Regions from separate parts of the Lactobacillus sp. 3B(2020) genome, predicted to be linked through region 2. Evidence: predicted binding sites of a transcription regulator. Region 2 holds the regulator's gene; the other holds the start of a gene.
What was found. The regulator Rex, encoded in region 2, represses fermentation and respiration genes when NADH is low (regulators of the CRP and FNR family bind a similar motif). The targets are predictions, from matches to a motif close to TTGTGAANTANTTCACAA.
Positions count from the first base shown of each region.

Region 1: the regulator Rex is predicted to act here: its motif matches at 4,033-4,050, upstream of GTO83_RS00160 (iron-containing alcohol dehydrogenase).

Region 1 is NZ_CP047410.1:28,495-37,028, reverse strand. It holds gene GTO83_RS00175 (transcriptional regulator) at 1-11, opposite strand, end outside; gene GTO83_RS00170 (aminotransferase class I/II-fold pyridoxal phosphate-dependent enzyme) at 506-1,687, shown strand; gene GTO83_RS00165 (D-2-hydroxyacid dehydrogenase) at 1,698-2,687, shown strand; gene GTO83_RS00160 (iron-containing alcohol dehydrogenase) at 2,814-3,986, opposite strand; gene rlmH (23S rRNA (pseudouridine(1915)-N(3))-methyltransferase RlmH) at 4,175-4,654, opposite strand; gene GTO83_RS00150 (S1C family serine protease) at 5,053-6,267, opposite strand; gene GTO83_RS00145 (MBL fold metallo-hydrolase) at 6,312-7,127, opposite strand; gene GTO83_RS00140 (two-component system regulatory protein YycI) at 7,140-7,934, opposite strand; gene yycH (two-component system activity regulator YycH) at 7,931-8,534, opposite strand, start outside.
Region 2 is NZ_CP047410.1:1,735,584-1,744,117, reverse strand. It holds gene fusA (elongation factor G) at 1-507, shown strand, start outside; gene GTO83_RS08785 (glycerophosphodiester phosphodiesterase) at 575-2,224, opposite strand; gene GTO83_RS08780 (ABC-F family ATP-binding cassette domain-containing protein) at 2,221-4,167, opposite strand; gene GTO83_RS08775 (redox-sensing transcriptional repressor Rex) at 4,341-4,979, shown strand; gene GTO83_RS08770 (hypothetical protein) at 5,267-5,698, shown strand; gene groES (co-chaperone GroES) at 5,965-6,246, shown strand; gene groL (chaperonin GroEL) at 6,297-7,931, shown strand; gene GTO83_RS08755 (APC family permease) at 8,439-8,534, shown strand, end outside.

The DNA of each region.
Region 1 (8,534 bases), 440 kb from region 2:
TCGATCCGCATCTCGCTCACTTCCTTTACAATTCTTAGTATACCACTTTTGTGACATAAGACAAGTGTGAACTATATATTTTTTGACTTTTTTTGACCAAGCTGACAAATCAACGATTTAACCGGGATTATCAATTATGTTTTACGATTCTTTCTTGACTTTTCTTAAAATAAGATTAGAATTATTAGCAATTAATTAGCATGAGGTGTGCAAAATGATTTCTCAATGTTCTTTAAAAGTTAATCGCGCTTTTTATGCCTACTGGTTTAGCTTTATTAAGGCCTAGAAACCAGTGGTACTTTTGCAATGGCTTCTAGGATATAACAAACTTTTCCGGGAAGCCTTACCAAGATGGCTAATTTCAACCTAAGAAAAAATCCCGGTTTTACAAAAAAGTAAACCGGGATTTTTTCTTTACTAAATGGGTTATTACTTTTATTTCTCAGTTAATTGCTAAATAATGATCTTAGGCGAGACCGCTTTCAAATTTGAGGAGGAAATTACTATGCCAGAAATGAAACCAAATTTAACCGCTAATATGAACACTAACCTTGCCAAGGTCAAACCGGCTAATATCTTGGTTTTTGATAAAGAAATTAGCTCGGTTCCTGATATCGTCAAGTTAACAGTCGGGGAACCTGACTTTAACGTTCCTGATGTTGCCAAACAAGCAGCGATTAATGCCATTAACAACAACGACTCCCACTATGCTCCCGGTGCCGGTTCGGTTGCTTTGCGGCAAGCCATTAGTCACTTCATGCAGGACCGTTACGACTTAACTTACGACCCTGAAACCGAAATCGCCGTTACGATTGGGGCCACCGAAGCCATCTTTGCTTCCTTGTTCACCCTACTTAATCCCGGTGATGAAGTTTTAATCCCAACACCAACCTTCCCGCTTTACGCCACGATGGTTGAAATGCTTGGTGGCAAGGCAATTACGGTCCCAACAGCTGCCCCTAACTTTGCCCTTTCCCCAGCCCAATTAAAGGCTGCTATTAATGCCCACCCAGCAGCGAAGGCAATTGTCTTAAATTATCCATCAAACCCAACCGGGGTTACCTACTCAAGTGATGAATTAGCGGATCTGGCAGACATCTTAGCCCAAACCAACTTAGTTGTAATTTCAGATGAAATTTACTCCGAATTAGTCTATACCGGGCGCCATGTTTCAATTGCTAAGTTCTTACCTGGCCAAACTATCATCTTAAACGGGGCTTCTAAGGCTGGCGCAATGACTGGCTACCGGATTGGCTTCATTGCTGGACCAGCCGGCCTAATGCAACGGATTGGCGTTGCTCACTCAATCATGATTACCTCCCCATCTGACCCCGCAATGGCCGCTGCTGTGCCAATCTTTGGTAGTGAAGCTGGTCGGCAAGCAACTCTTGAAATGAAGGCCGCTTACCAAGAACGGCGCGACTACTTAACTAGTAAATTAACAAAGTTAGGCTTCTCGGTTGCCACCCCAACTGGTGCCTTCTACCTCTTTGTTAAACTTCCAGCTGATCAAGGCACCGACGACGTTGCTTTTGCAACCCGTTTGGCTAAGGAAGGCCAAGTTGCCACGATCCCGGGGAGCTTCTTCGGAGCTGGTGGTGAAGGCTACCTACGGCTCTCTTACGCAACGAGTATGGAAAACTTACAATTAGCAATTCAACGGATTACAAACTTCTTAAATCACTAGGAGGTCAATGATGACGAAAATTTTAATGACCAGTGTTCGAGACGACGAAAAACCAGCAATTAAGGCTTACGCCAGAGAACACCAAATTGAAATCGTAACCTCACCAAAGTTAATTCAAGATGCTCTCGATCAACTTGATGGCGTTGATGGCGTCGTGATCCAACAACGAGGAAAGGTTACTGATAATGTTTACCCTACCTTAAAGGAACACGGGATTAAACAACTCACTACCCGAACAGCAGGCTACGATACCATTAACCTTGAATTAGCCCATCAAAACGGTCTTGTAGTTACTAACGTCCCAGCTTACTCCCCACGGAGCGTGGCTGAATTTGCCTTAATGCAAATCTTCCGTTTACTCCGCCACACGCCTGTCGTTGACCACCGGGTGGCCAACGCTGATTTCCGCTGGAGCGGTTTGCAAGCAAAGGAAATCCATTCTGCCACCATCGGCATTATTGGAGTGGGGCGAATTGGGGGCACCTTAGCCAAGCTCCTTCACGCCTTGAACGCCACGGTGCTAGGTTACGATGTGAAGCCCCGGGAAGATTTGAAAGACATCGTTGAATACACCACCAAAGAAGACCTTCTACAACGGGCCGATGTTGTTTCCCTTCATGTTGATTTGAACCCAACTTCCGAAGGTTTATTGACCAAAAAAGACTTTGCTTTAATGCAACCGACGGCTGGTTTGGTAAACGCTAGCCGGGGGCCCGTTGTTAACACGGCCGATTTAATTGCGGCCTTGAAGAATGGCGAAATTGCCGCAGCCGCACTGGATACCGTTGAAGGGGAAGCTACCGTTTTTGCCCAAGACCATCAAGCCGACCAGCTTAAAGATGCTCCCCAAATCAAAGAACTGGTTGATTTACCAAATGTAATTTTAACCCCTCACATTGCCTTCTTTACCAACATCGCTGTCCAAAATATGGTCGACATTGCCTTAGATGACGTAATGGCCATCTTAAACGGTCAACCCGCAAAGCATGAAATTAAGTAACCATCTCAAGATGACCCAAGTAGAAAAATTCTGCTTAGGTCATGATTGACGAAGAGCAAAAAAAACAGACCGCGCTAACCGCTCTTGGTTAACTTGGCCTGTTTTTTGTTGTGGATAATTTAACTTTTAGTAGATACCATCATATGCCTTTTGGTAAAGAGCGATCACTTCTTCTTTCGTTCCCTTCCGTGGGTTAGAGAAAGCATTTCCGTCCTTCAAGGCATTTTCAGCCATCAATGCAAAGTCTTCTGGCTTTGCACCAATTTCCTTAATAGAAGCTGGAATTCCAACAGCCTTGCACATTTCCCGCATCCCTTCGATTGCCTTGTGAGCTGCTTCGAAGGTTGTCATGCCAGTCGTGTCATAACCCATGACTTCAGCTAATTCAGCAAACCGATCGGGACAAGCAATTAAGTTGTATTCTTCGACCGTTGTCAACAATAAAGCACAGCAAACCCCGTGAGGAGCGTCGTATTGACCACCCAATTGGTGTGCCATGGCGTGAACGTAACCCAAGTTAGCATTGTTAAAGGCCATTCCAGCAAGCATTTCAGCTTCAACCATCTTGGTCCGAGCTTCAACGTTTTGACCATTAGCAACCACCTTTGGTAAAGCATCTTGGATTAATTGGATGGCTTCCTTACATTGACTATCCGTAATTGGGTTGTGGTCAACAGAAACGTATGGTTCAATCGCTTGAACAAAGGCATCCATCCCCGTTGCAGCCGTGATGGATTGTGGAATTCCTAACATCAGCATTGGATCATTAAAGGATACCAACGGAATGTTCCGCCAAGAAACCACCACAAACTTCAAATGAGTTTCTTCATTACTAATTACGGCATGCCGAGTTAATTCAGAACCCGTCCCAGCCGTCGTATTAACGGCCATCAAAGGTGGTAATGGCTTATCAAGGGTTTCAATCCCAGCTAACTTCGTAATGTCATCACCGTTAGTTAGGATAATTCCAATTCCCTTCCCACAGTCATGTGAGGAACCCCCACCAACCGTAATAATGGAGTCACAATTTTCATCTAAATATTGCTTCTTCCCAGCCTTGATATTACGAATCTTGGGATTAGGTTCTACCCCATCAAAAATCGTGTAACCAACGCCTGCCTTTTCCAAAGAAGTTAATGTTTGTTCAACAGGACCATTTGGAATTTTCCGTAGACCCTTTTCAGTTACCACTAAAACCTTTTTCATGTTGAGCATCTTTGCCCGGTCACCAATTTTAGCAATGACCCCAGGACCAAAGAAGTTAACACTTGGCATTAAGAAATCAAATTGACGATCCATTTTTTAATCCTCCAAACTTTTAATCGCAAACGCTTACACATCTATTTTGTGACATTGTTCACTAAAATTCAAGAGACTTTTATTAATTTTACCCTACCAGATCATCAATTAGTTAATATTCTGTCATCTTAAACTATTTTAGCCTAATTGTTGAACGAGGCGCTTTTCCTATCCTCCTGTTGCTTGGCTTATTTGTGATATGGCAGGCCATTAATAATCGTAAAAGCCCGATAAATTTGCTCACTTAAGACCACGCGCATTAATTGGTGGGGTAAAGTAAACCGGCCAAAAGAGATTTGTTGGTCTGCCCGCTTTAGCACGGCTGGCGTTAAACCGAGTGAACCTCCGATTACAAAGGTAATGTCACTTTTGCCGTAAGTTGCCAGCTTATCAATTTCAGCCGCAAAATCTTCGGAAGTACGCTCCTTACCCTTAATCGCTAAAGCATAAACATATTCGCGATCCTTAATCTTAGCGAGGATCCGTTCCCCTTCTTTTGCCATCACTTCTGCCATTTGGGCTTCACTTAAGTTTTCAGGAGCTTTTTCATCTGGCACTTCAACAACTTCAAACTTGCAGTAACGTGAAAGGCGTTTCCCATATTCTGCAATTGCTGCCCGGTAGAACTTCTCCTTAATTTTTCCCACGCCAATAATCTTAATGTTCATAACTTTCTCCTTTTCAACAGGTTATCCACAAGTTTTCCACAGCTTTAGTGGAAAACTTACTTTTTCACCCTGCTTTTCTCCTTTAAATTCGTGAATCCGCTTCCGATTTATTTATAGTTATCCACACCAACAATTGTTCGCTCGTTCGAATTGTAAAACACTTTACATCAACGTTTTTGAATGATTCAATAATTTTATTTCCACTTTTCAACAGTTTCTCCACAGTCTTGTGGAAAACTTTGTACACAAGTAAATTCTTGAATTTACAGCTTTTTTTAGCCTGTGGATAAGTCTGGGGATAATTTTTCCACATTCACAAAAATACCATTTTTACCCTCCAAAATCAAAAAACGCATGGAAGATCGCCTCAATTCGCTTCCATGCGTAATATGTTCACCTTATTCAACTTTTGTTGTTACTGTTTTTAGCTGCCCATTTCGATAATAGGCAATCTTGATGGTGTCACCACTCTTTAACTTATATAGCTGGGTTTTTAATTCACCAATGTTATTCACTTTTTGGTCGTTAATCGCCGTAATAACATCATATTGTTTTAAGCCAACTTTAGCAGCTATGCCACCGCTCTCCGTTTCCATTACCACAACTCCTTTTGTAACGTTAGTTGGTAACTTTAAAACCGATTGTAATTGGCTTGGTTCAACCCGACTTAAACTAACGGCACTAATCCCTAACGATGGTCGCGAGATTTTGCCATTTTTAACCAGTTGATTAATCACATTTACGACTTCATTGCTTGGAATTGAGAAACCGATCCCTTCAACACTCGTTCCGGAACCATCTGACGAAAGTTTCATTGAATTGATCCCAATTACTTGCCCAGCCATATTAACTAATGGACCACCAGAGTTCCCTGAATTAATAGCGGCATCAGTTTGAATAACGGTGGTTGCTACCGCATCACTAGAGGCCTTAACGGTCCGTTTAGGAGCTGAAATAATCCCTTTAGTAACCGAATTAGCGTACTTTGTCCCCATTGGTGAACCAACTGCTAAGACATCTTGCCCGGCCTTAACTTGACTTGAATCCCCAAAGCTAGCCACTGTTGAAACATTGGCCGCATTGATCTTCAAGACGGCCAAATCCGTCGTCGCGTCTTTACCAACTAAGTTAGCACCAACTGACTTACCATTACTTAATAGCACCTTAATCTTCTTAGCACCAGAAACAACGTGATTGTTCGTTACAACGTAGGCAACATTCCCGCTCTTTTTGTAAATTACCCCAGAGCCTTCACTTGCCTTAGTGAGACTGTTGGTAGTGGTTGACTGACTACCTTGATTAAAAAGGTCAAAAGAATTACTATTATCCGTTGATTCATAAGTAATGATGGAAACAACCGCGTTTTGAACTTTGGCATACGCTTCAGTAGCTTGCGTACTTGCTGTCGCTGCATTCTTCTTTACCGTGGCACCACCACTCTTGTTGGAACCACTTGGAACTTTGGTACTCATACTTGTTTGCCAATTTTCCCAAGTATGGGCAACTCCAAGGGAGACACCACCCCCGATTAAACCGGCTACCAAACCGACTCCGGCAACCCTTAGCCAAAATTTATCAAATTTCAAATCCGAATCCTCCTCGTTTTTCTCCATTTTACCAACTTTATTAAGCTAGTGATTACGATGAAAAAATCTTATTAAAGGCTTAAAAGAGCGGTGGCTTCATCTTGTTCAGTATCTTTAAGGGCAAAATCATGATCCACTCCAAAATCTTGAGCAGTCAAGATTGATGCTACCGTCAAATGAGCTAATGACTTGGTATTATTTTCATGACTACGATGACCAAGATAAACCGTCTTTGTCCGGTTTCCAATCACACTCATTAAAGCATTGGCGCCATCTTCGTTGGAAAGGTGTCCTTCCGTCCCTAAAATCCGTTGTTTGAGTGGCCAAGAGTAACGTTGTCCAGCAAGCAGCATTTCAGGATCGTGGTTACACTCCATTACATAGCCATCCGCATTTTTAATTACGCCAGCAATTCGATCAGAGACATAACCAGTATCAGTCAAAATGCAAAAAGCCTGATTATCATGGTGCAGTTGATAAAATTGGGGTTCGGCCGCATCATGCGAAACAGCAAAACTTTCAACTTGCAAGTCACCAAAATCCTTTACTTTTCCCGGTTCCAACAAATGCTTTTGGGCTGGGTCAATTTTACCAATCTTATTTTGCATTGCTGCCCAAGTCCCTTGATTGGCATAAACTGCCATCCCGTAACGCCGTGCTAATACCCCAACGCCGCTTATATGATCACTATGTTCATGAGTTACAAAAATTGCCTCAACATCTTTAAGACTTCGATTAATTTTGGCCATCCGTAGTTCAAGTTGTTTACCACTTAATCCGGCATCAATTAAAATCCGGTGAGCAGGTGTCTCAATGTATGTTGAATTTCCCCGACTACCGCTTGCCAAAATACTGTACCGCAATCGATCGCTTTGTGCTGTCACCATTGTGCTTCCTTTCTATTCCTTGATTACTGCTTGCCGAAAAGCGTTTACTTTTACTAAGTGCTTCGTTCCAGTATTTTCATTTTTCAGTTCAGCCACCCAAGCTGGAACATATACATCTTGCTCCCCCTGACTAGCAAAACGGGTATAACCAAGCTTTACCCATTTAACCCTGGTATTATCCGGAATTAGATTATTTTTATAGAGCCAGATTATCGTAGCTTCCTGGCTAAATGTTGGTTGTCGGGACCGTAAGACCTTTGCCCTTACCAAATGTCCTTGGGTATATCCAGTAACCTTACCCGAATGATTTAAACGGATCCGTAACTCACCAGCTCCATTTAAAACCGGGCGTCCCTGAATTGTTTGGGTGTAGACAATCGTCCGCTTTGTCGACAATTCCGGTTGGTATAAATATTGGTTGCCATATAAAAGGAGCTTGTTTCGGGTCAAATATGGTGCAATCTGGGACGGCTTCAAGGCATGGTGACCAGTCGTTTTAACGGGTTGATCGTAAGTCATTGTTACTAAATCATTAGTATCTCGGACCGTCCCTCCCTTAAGATTCTGACTGGCGGTTAGTAAATTTTGGTCAACTTTTACCTGCATATAATAACCACTTTGTTGTTGATCACTAAGGGGTGGCAAACTAATTTGATTACCATGCATCTCCTTAATAACTGCTGCTTGATTATCTTGATTACTCCCAGTTGCAATAAATTGCGTTCCCCATAAATAGGAAACCAATAACAACAAATCCAAGATAAAGAAGGCTACAATGAAAATTAACTGAATTCGTTTAAAATTCATTGTTTTCCTCCTTCATGAACAAACGCTTGGTAATTTTCCCACTGGTTACCAATCTTAACATAGTAAGTTGGAACCAAGATGACTGAATTGGCGCGCCGATTTGTTTTCCATTGGTAACCGATCCGGATATTCTGAACATCCTTTAGCTCTCCATTTGCCCGTAAAGCATTGAAAACGACGGCCGTTGCCGGTAAAGTAACATCCCCAGTGGTTCTAGGCAATGGTGTCCCTAAACTAGCATCTGAAAACACCATTTCTTCAAGACCTTGTTGACTTTGTTGCATCTCAATTACCCCGTAATTATGCTCATTATAAACTGGGAAGCCTTCAACATAGGTCCGGTAAGTTATTTGCTTTTGATTCAACCGATAGCTGTCAAAGCGTAGTCCTTCTAAAACCAATCCTGTTCGCTGGAGACGGCGATAGAAGTGGCCATCAGCTTCTTGGTAAGTAAACTGTTTGGGTTTGTCCAAATAGTTTTCAAATTTTACTTCTCCATTTGCCCGATTATAAACAAGGCGTTTATTAGTTCCATTGTGATAAATCACCTGTTGACCATCTTTACGGCTCGCTAAATTACCACTCCGACTATTATTTAAT
Region 2 (8,534 bases):
GCTATTGTCGGTGGGGTTGTTCCTCGTGAATACATCCCAGCTGTTGAACAAGGTTTGAAGGAAGCAATGGCTAACGGGGTGCTAGCTGGTTATCCATTGGTTGACTTGAAGGCTAAGCTTTACGATGGTTCATACCACGAAGTCGACTCTTCTGAAGCAGCCTTCAAGGTTGCTGCTTCCTTAGCCCTTAAGAACGCTGCTCCTAAGGGTGAAGCTGTTATTCTTGAACCAATCATGAAGGTTGATATCGTTGCCCCTGAAGACAACCTTGGTGATGTGATGGGTCACGTTACTGCACGGCGTGGTTCAATCGACGGGATGGAAGAACGTGGGAACGCTCAACTCGTTCACGCCTTCGTTCCACTTTCCGAAATGTTTGGTTACGCTACGACCCTTCGTTCCGCTACGCAAGGTCGTGGTACCTTCACGATGACCTTTGACCACTACTCAGCAGTGCCAAAGTCTATCCAAGAAGAAATCATCGAAAAGAACGGTGGCAACAAGTAATTTCCGATTACTTAGTTACCAAAAATAAAAAGGCCAGGAGACGTCCTGGCCTTTTTAGTACATAAAATTAGAAAAACAAGTAAACTAGCATTCGTTTGGTTATGGAAGGTTGGTTTTGAAGCTTGGCGAGGGTTTGCTTTGCTTCACTTAAATTATTAGTGATGATTCCATCAACGTGGTAAAAGTACATTTCCCTAATCCCCCACTTTGTATCTACGGTCCAAGCAAAAACTAATTGTTTTAGTTGGTGGGTTTGGCGAATAAAGTGGGGATTTAAGGTTGAATATTCCATATCTTCACCAACCTCTGAAAGTGGATTAGTTATGGTGTAGGGCTGAAGGTAGAGGAGTTTTAACTGTGGATTAAGCTGATGTAACTTTTGAATGACTCGATAATCCAATGAATGAACATAGGCATGGTGACGAATTAAAGTTTGACCATATAAGCGATTGAAATGGTTAACCATTGTGGTTGAATCGGCCGGAGTAGTTTTGATTTCAACGATTAAAGGGACGTGAAGTTGATCAGCCACCTTCAAATAGTGAGAAAAACTGACTAATTTTCCGGAATGACCGTGCTCATGAACTCGGAGCTTAGTTAATTCACGGAGGGTTAATTGGTGGGGCCGTTTATTGATCCCAGTTAGGTGCTTTAAATTTTCATCGTGCACCACGATAAACTGATGATCCCGGGTTTCGTGGATATCCATTTCGATCGCGGTTGGGTGATCATGCCGTGTTTTCTTTAATGCTGCTAAGGTATTTTGCACCGCATTATTAGCATTAGTTCCCCGGTGGGAAATTACCATTGGACGCCGGAGTGGTTGGAAATACCACTGAGCCTCAGTGAATGCAAGCCCGAGAAAAAGTAGTGATAATCCCCCGCCTAACACCCAACCCTTTTGCCGACGTGGTCTTTGGGTTTGGAGAACTTGATCAACAAACCATCCACCACTAAGCGTGAGGATTATTAGATGTCCCCATTGGATCAGTGCCAGGGTTAAGCTTGGTGTGGGGTGCCAGCTTGCTTGGATGGCGAGCCCGATTAAAGTGATGAGCACGCTAAAACCACTTGCTAAAATGCTAATTCGCCAAGTGGCTTGCCAAACAACCGGCGCCTTAGTTCGACTATGTTGCCAAGCTGTTTTAAAAGCCATTCGCTGATTGATTTGATACCAAATGGTTGGTAAGAACCGAATGGTAAGACTAAGGCAGACAAGGTTAGTAATGACTCCTAAAATCAAAAAGGTGGGTTTTCGGAAAAGAAAATCTAAAAGAATTTCCGGTAAGCGAAGTTCGACAAAGAGTGGCGTTTTAAAGATTAGGCTTACCCAGGGGGCTAAGGCTAAAATGAGAATCACAGTCTCTAACACTAATGGACCGCCAAGTAAGCGGTAGTGTTTTAGCCATTGCCGCAGGCTTGTTTTCCACGTAAAGGAGCCATCAGTAATCGCTTTAGCGGCGATAACGATACTAATTAGCTCGCTTGTAAAAAGGCCTAGGACGACAAACAGCTCAATAATTAGCAAGATGACGATTATTAACCGATGAGTAATTAACCACGTTGTGTTAGTAAGCGAAACAAAAGGGATGCTGGCGGCCTTTAAAAGGGGCGTCGTTATTTGCCAAACTAAGGGCAAAAACAGGTAGTGATTGAGGAGCTCCCATAAAAAGCCGAGGGCAACGAGAGGACCCCACGATTTTAATCTTGAAATCATGATTGTTTGGCATCAAATTGTTCAAGCTCTTCCGCGGCCGTTGTCCAATCGGTTTCAACTTGGTCAAGCTGAGTAGAAACCGTATCAAGTTGCTTTTGGAGATCGCTTAATTTGGCAATATCAGTAGCAATGTCCGGTTGACTCATTGCTTCTTCAATCTGGGCTTGTTGCTCACTGAGTTCGTTCATCTGCTCTTCTAAGCTGTCAACTTGGCGTTGGAGCTTCCGCCGGGCCCGTTGAGTTTCCTTACTTTGTTGGTAGGAAGTTTGTTTTTTTGACCCCCTTGGACGCACAGAATTTTCATTAGTCATCGTTGAGGCTTGATTAGTAGTTGGCTTAGCGATTGCGGCGAGGTAATCATCATAATTACCCTCGTAGGCGGTCATCTTATCCTTGGTAACGGCAAGAACATCAGTTGCTATTTGGTTGATAAAGTACCGATCATGGGAGATAAAAAGGACCGTCCCTGGGAATTCATTAATGGCGGTTTCAAGTACTTGGCGACTATCAATATCCAAGTGGTTCGTTGGTTCATCAAGGATTAAGAAGTTAATCGGCTTAAAGGACAACTTGGTTAATTCCAGCCGTGCTTTTTGGCCCCCAGAAAGGTCCTTAACCAATTTGAAGACGTCATCACCAACAAAGAGAAAACTCCCTAATAAGGAGCGAATATCGGTTTCGGGAACTTCGGGATGGTCATCCCAGACTTCGTTTAAAACGGTTTTCTCGGGATGGAGTTGTTGCTGTTCCTGGTCGTAGTAACCGATTTGAAGATTAACGCCAAATTTTACTTCCCCGCTAATCGCTGGTAACTTATGGAGTAAAGTTTTAAGCAGGGTTGATTTTCCAATTCCATTTGGCCCGATAATACCGATCCGTTGCCCTTTTTGTTCCTTAAAACTGAAGGGACCAGCGATGGCTTGTTCATGATAGCCAATTTTGAGATCCTTAACGGCTAAAACGTCATTTCCACTGGGTTCGCCGTATTCAAAGCTAAAGTGGATTGAACGGTCATCACTAACCGGTCGTTCAAGGCGATCTATTTTTTCGAGTTGTTTCCGGCGGGCTTGAGCTCGCTTGGTTGTTGAGGCGCGAACGATGTTGCGGTTAACAAAATCTTCAAGTGCCGCAATCTTCTTTTGTTGTTGCTCATAGTGTTTCATTTCCGCTTTAATCCGTTCGGCCTTATGTTGCATAAAAGCGGTGTAATTCCCGGTGTAGTGGGTCAAAGTTTGATTGTCAAGATCATAAACTTCATTGACTACCTTGTCTAAGAAGTACCGGTCGTGGGAAACAATTAACAAGGCCCCCGCATAACTCTTGAGGTAATCTTCTAGCCAAGTTAAAACGCCCATATCAAGGTGGTTAGTTGGTTCGTCGAGAATCAGTAAGTTTGGGGCTTGGAGTAAGATCTTGGCTAAGGCAAGCTTAGTTTTTTGCCCCCCAGAAAGGGAATTGACCGGCATTTCATACATACTTTCGGGGAAACCAAAGCCAGTTAAGACCCCACGCATCTTTGATTCAATGGCAAATCCGTCTTGCTTTTTAAAGGTAGTTTGCAAGCGGTCGTAATTATTTAAAATTTCTTGATACCGCGGAGTTGTTGAATCAACTTCAGCAAGTTGCTCTTCCAAGTGATGGATGGTTTTTTCCATTTGGTGAAGTGGAGCAAAAACACTGTCTAATTCGGCCCAAATGGTATTTTGACTATCCAGCCCCTGATCTTGGGCGAGGTAACCAATGGTGACGTTTTTAGCGACGGCAAGGGTGCCTTCATCCGGTTCCGTAATCTGGGCTAAGATCTTTAAGAGGGTCGTTTTACCAGCTCCGTTGCGACCAACAAGAGCGACCCGGGCATGATCAGTAATTTGCAGATTGATATTGTGAAATAAAACGTCCGCGCCAAATCGGCGGAGGACGTCATTAGTTTGCATTAATAACATGGGTTTAACCTATCTTTCCTTTAAACGAATATTATTGTCCACTGATGATTCTACCATGCTTTTTCGGATCAAAAAAATAACTTTTATTGCAATAAGGTTCACAAAGCTAAAGGGAATTGCTAGAATAAGTTATATGGAAAATTCACAAGTTGGAAGTTGAGGAGGAAAAAAACATGCCATCTCGGAAAATTCCGCGGGCGACAGCCAAGCGTCTGCCGGTTTATTACCGTTATCTAAACGTCTTGTTAAACGCAAATAAAAAACGGGTTTCATCAACCGAATTATCAGAAGCAGTCCAAGTTGATTCAGCGACGATTCGGCGGGACTTTTCTTACTTTGGTGAACTGGGCAAGCGTGGTTACGGCTATGATGTCGAAAGTTTATTAAAGTTTTTCCGTGGAATTCTAAACCAAGATAAATTAACGAGTGTAGCTCTTGTTGGGGTCGGGAGTTTGGGTAGTGCATTGATGAACTATAACTTCCATCAAAGCACGAATTTACGAATTAGTGCCGCTTTTGATCCAAAGCCAGAATTAGCCAATACGATTAAGAGTGGAATTCCAGTTTACCCGGCTTCAGAGTTAAAAAAGCAAATCAAAGAGCAGCAAATTGATGCGGTTATTTTGACGGTGCCTGGTGACAAATCTCAAGCGGTAACTGATGAATTAGTTGCTGCTGGGGTACACGGGATTTTAAACTTTACCCCGGTGCGGTTGTCAGTGCCGAAGAATGTGCAAGTTCAAAATATTGATTTAACCAATGAATTGCAGACCTTGATCTACTTTATTGAAACAAATAAGGTAAATGAATAGTTAAATTATTAACTCTGAGTGGGTGTGACTCAGGAAAACTTTTCGTTAGCGCTGTGCCAGGTATTTGGTGCAGTTTTTTAGTTAGGCTTTAGCAAATTTTAAATTGAGCTACCATTTTATGCTGAAATTGTTTATAATTTATTAGTGTTGTTTTTCTACATATGAGGATAGCGCAAATTAGTTATTCAAATGATGAAATGAATAAAAAGGTAATACTCTTTGGTTAAATGGGAGATAAACTAAGGGGAAACCGGTTAATCTAAGTTTGTTTTAGGGAGTACAGGGGAATGATTTCAAAAGCACAATATCAAGAAGCAAATTACCAATATCAACGGATGCGGGGGCTGAATCTTGATTTGGCGCTTGATGCCGTTTCAAATTCAGCTCGTTTTAAGATCAAGTGGTTTAGTCGCGCATCTGAAGAAGAACAAAATGAAATTGCAGTGCTGTTGAAAAACTTGATCGTCGATGGGCCAATGGAGGCCCCACGGCTATTATCTCGTTATAATCCAAATACGCAGGAATGGCAATTAACGGCTGAACAAACACTGCGGTTACGCGTTTTGTACAACCAAGGTGAACTTCAGCACCTTAACCAACAATGGCAGGCTGCTAAGAAAGTCTTAGATGAATATGCCAAAGACAGCCATCACCGATCGACAGTGATTACTAATCATGATCGGTCGAATCAGCAGTCTTTGATCGTTAATTTGGGTTAGAATAAGTGGTGTAGACTAGGGAGGAATTCTTTTTCTTTCTAGTCTTTTTTATTTTTAAATGCGATGCAAAACCAGGTTTTAAGCAGAGTAGTTCTCCCATTCCGCTTTTAAAAAAGTCAAAAAAGGTCAAACTTTTTTGTTGCAATCTGACTAAACCGTGATATAGTAGAAAATGTAATTAGCACTAGAGAACATTAAGTGCTAACACTGCATCGTGTTGAGTGCTAACTTTACTTAAAATAAAAAATATATTTGGAGGGATTAACGTGTTAAAGCCATTAGGAGATCGCGTAGTTCTGAAAGCTGAAGAAGAAGAAAAGACGGTTGGTGGGATTGTCTTAGCATCTAACGCTAAGGATAAGCCAACTACTGGTAAGGTAATTACCGTTGGGGCAGGCCGGACTTTGGACAACGGTCAAGTAGTTGCCGTTAGTGTTAAGGAAGGCGATAAGGTTTTATTTGATAAGTATGCCGGCCGCGAAGTTGAATATGACGGTGAAAAGTACTTAGTTGTTCATGAGAAGGATTTAGTTGCGGTTATTGACTAAGTTTTTCGTTTAAAAATTAAGCTTGGATAAAATTGATGAGGTGAGAATTAATGGCAAAGGAATTAAAGTTTGCTGAAGATGCACGGGGTGCAATGCTTCGCGGAGTTGATAAGTTAGCTGACACGGTTAAGACCACCATTGGTCCGAAGGGTCGGAATGTGGTTTTGGAACAAAGCTATGGTTCTCCAACGATCACTAACGATGGGGTTACGATCGCCAAGAATATTGAACTTGAAGACCACTTCGAAAACATGGGAGCTAAGTTAGTTTCTGAAGTTGCTTCTAAAACTAATGACATTGCTGGTGATGGAACGACGACTGCTACGGTTTTGACCCAAGCAATTGTTAACGAAGGAATGAAGAACGTCACTGCCGGTGCTAACCCAGTTGGAATTCGTCGTGGGATTGAAAAGGCTACGAATGCCGCTGTTGAAGAATTAAAGACGATGAGCCACGACGTTAAGACCAAGGATGACATCGCCCAAATCGCTTCTATTTCTGCTGCTAACCAAGAAGTTGGGAAGTTGATTGCCGATGCCATGGAAAAGGTTGGTAACGATGGGGTTATCACTATCGAAGATTCTCGTGGGGTCGACACCAGTGTTGACGTCGTTGAAGGGATGAGCTTTGACCGTGGTTACATGTCTCAATACATGGTTACTGACAATGATAAGATGGAAGCCGACTTGGACAACCCATACGTTTTGATCACGGACAAGAAGATTTCAAACATCCAAGATATCTTGCCATTACTTCAATCAGTTGTTCAAGAAGGTCGGGCTCTTTTGATCATCGCTGATGATATTACTGGTGAAGCTTTGCCAACTCTTGTTCTGAACAAGATTCGGGGAACTTTCAACGTGGTTGCTGTTAAGGCTCCTGGCTTTGGTGACCGGCGGAAGGCTCAACTTGAAGATATCGCTGTTTTGACTGGTGGGACAGTTATTTCTGACGACCTTGGGATGCAACTCAAGGACGCTACGATTGACCAACTTGGTTCTGCCAACAAGGTAACGGTTACGAAGGATAGTACGACAATTGTTGACGGTAGTGGCGACAAGGCTGCCATTGCTGACCGGGTTGAACAAATCAAGAAGGCTATCTCTGAAACGACTTCTGACTTTGATAAGGAAAAGCTTCAAGAACGGCTTGCTAAGTTAGCTGGTGGGGTTGCTGTTGTTAAGGTTGGTGCCGCTACGGAAACTGAATTGAAGGAACGGAAGTATCGGATCGAAGATGCTTTGAACGCTACCCGGGCTGCTGTCCAAGAAGGATTCGTTCCTGGTGGTGGTACGGCCCTTGTTAACGTAATTCCAGCCCTCGAAAAGCTTGAAAACGAATCAACGGGTGATGAACAAACTGGGGTTAAGATTGTTAAGGCTGCTTTGGAAGCACCAGTTCGCCAAATTGCTGAAAATGCTGGGGTTGAAGGTTCTGTGGTTATCAACCAATTAAAGAACGAAAAGCCAGGTATTGGTTACAACGCCGCTGATGGTAAGTACGAAGATATGGTTGAAGCCGGAATTGTTGACCCAACCAAGGTTACCCGTTCAGCTCTTCAAAATGCTGCTTCTGTTTCTGCCCTCTTGTTGACGACGGAAGCTGTTGTAGCAGACAAGCCTGAACCAAAGAGTGATGCACCTGTAAACCCAGCTGCCGGTGCCGGCATGGGTGGAATGATGTAGTAGGTTTTGCCGAAAAGTCTGTGAGGATGAGCATGACTGGTATAGAGGCCGGGAAGAAACTAATGTTTCTTTCCGGCCTCTTTTGCATCTCCGAAGGTTACTCAGTAACTAAGGTCAAAGCAGTAGCTGAATGGCAGTTGCTTCCCCAACGGTCGCACCAACCGATTCAGCCTTGCATGGGCTCACAAACGCCAAACCAGTTGGCTGGTTCGCTCCAAAGCACGGCCTTAGCGGATAAGTGCGAACGAAAGGTCGATTCTAATGAATCAACCTTCGTTCTTCTTATCCCAACCAGGCCGTCAAGGAGCTTTTTTCCATCCTCTTTAATTTTATGGTACTAGTTATTTCTATCCGTTTTCGCACGGGAATGAGACATTTCATCCATAAAAACTTGTCTTTTGAATAGGGATTGCGTTACAATTTAGCAATGGCCCCACGTTGTACTAGATGATAACGTGGGGTTGAAATCTTGAAAAGAGAAATTTAAATTAATATAGGAGAGAAATCATGTGGCGGTATCTTAAACGCGTTTTGATTGGGAAACCGTTGAAGACCCTCGATGAAGGTCAAGCCCACCTTACTAAGTTTAAGGCCCTTGCCTTA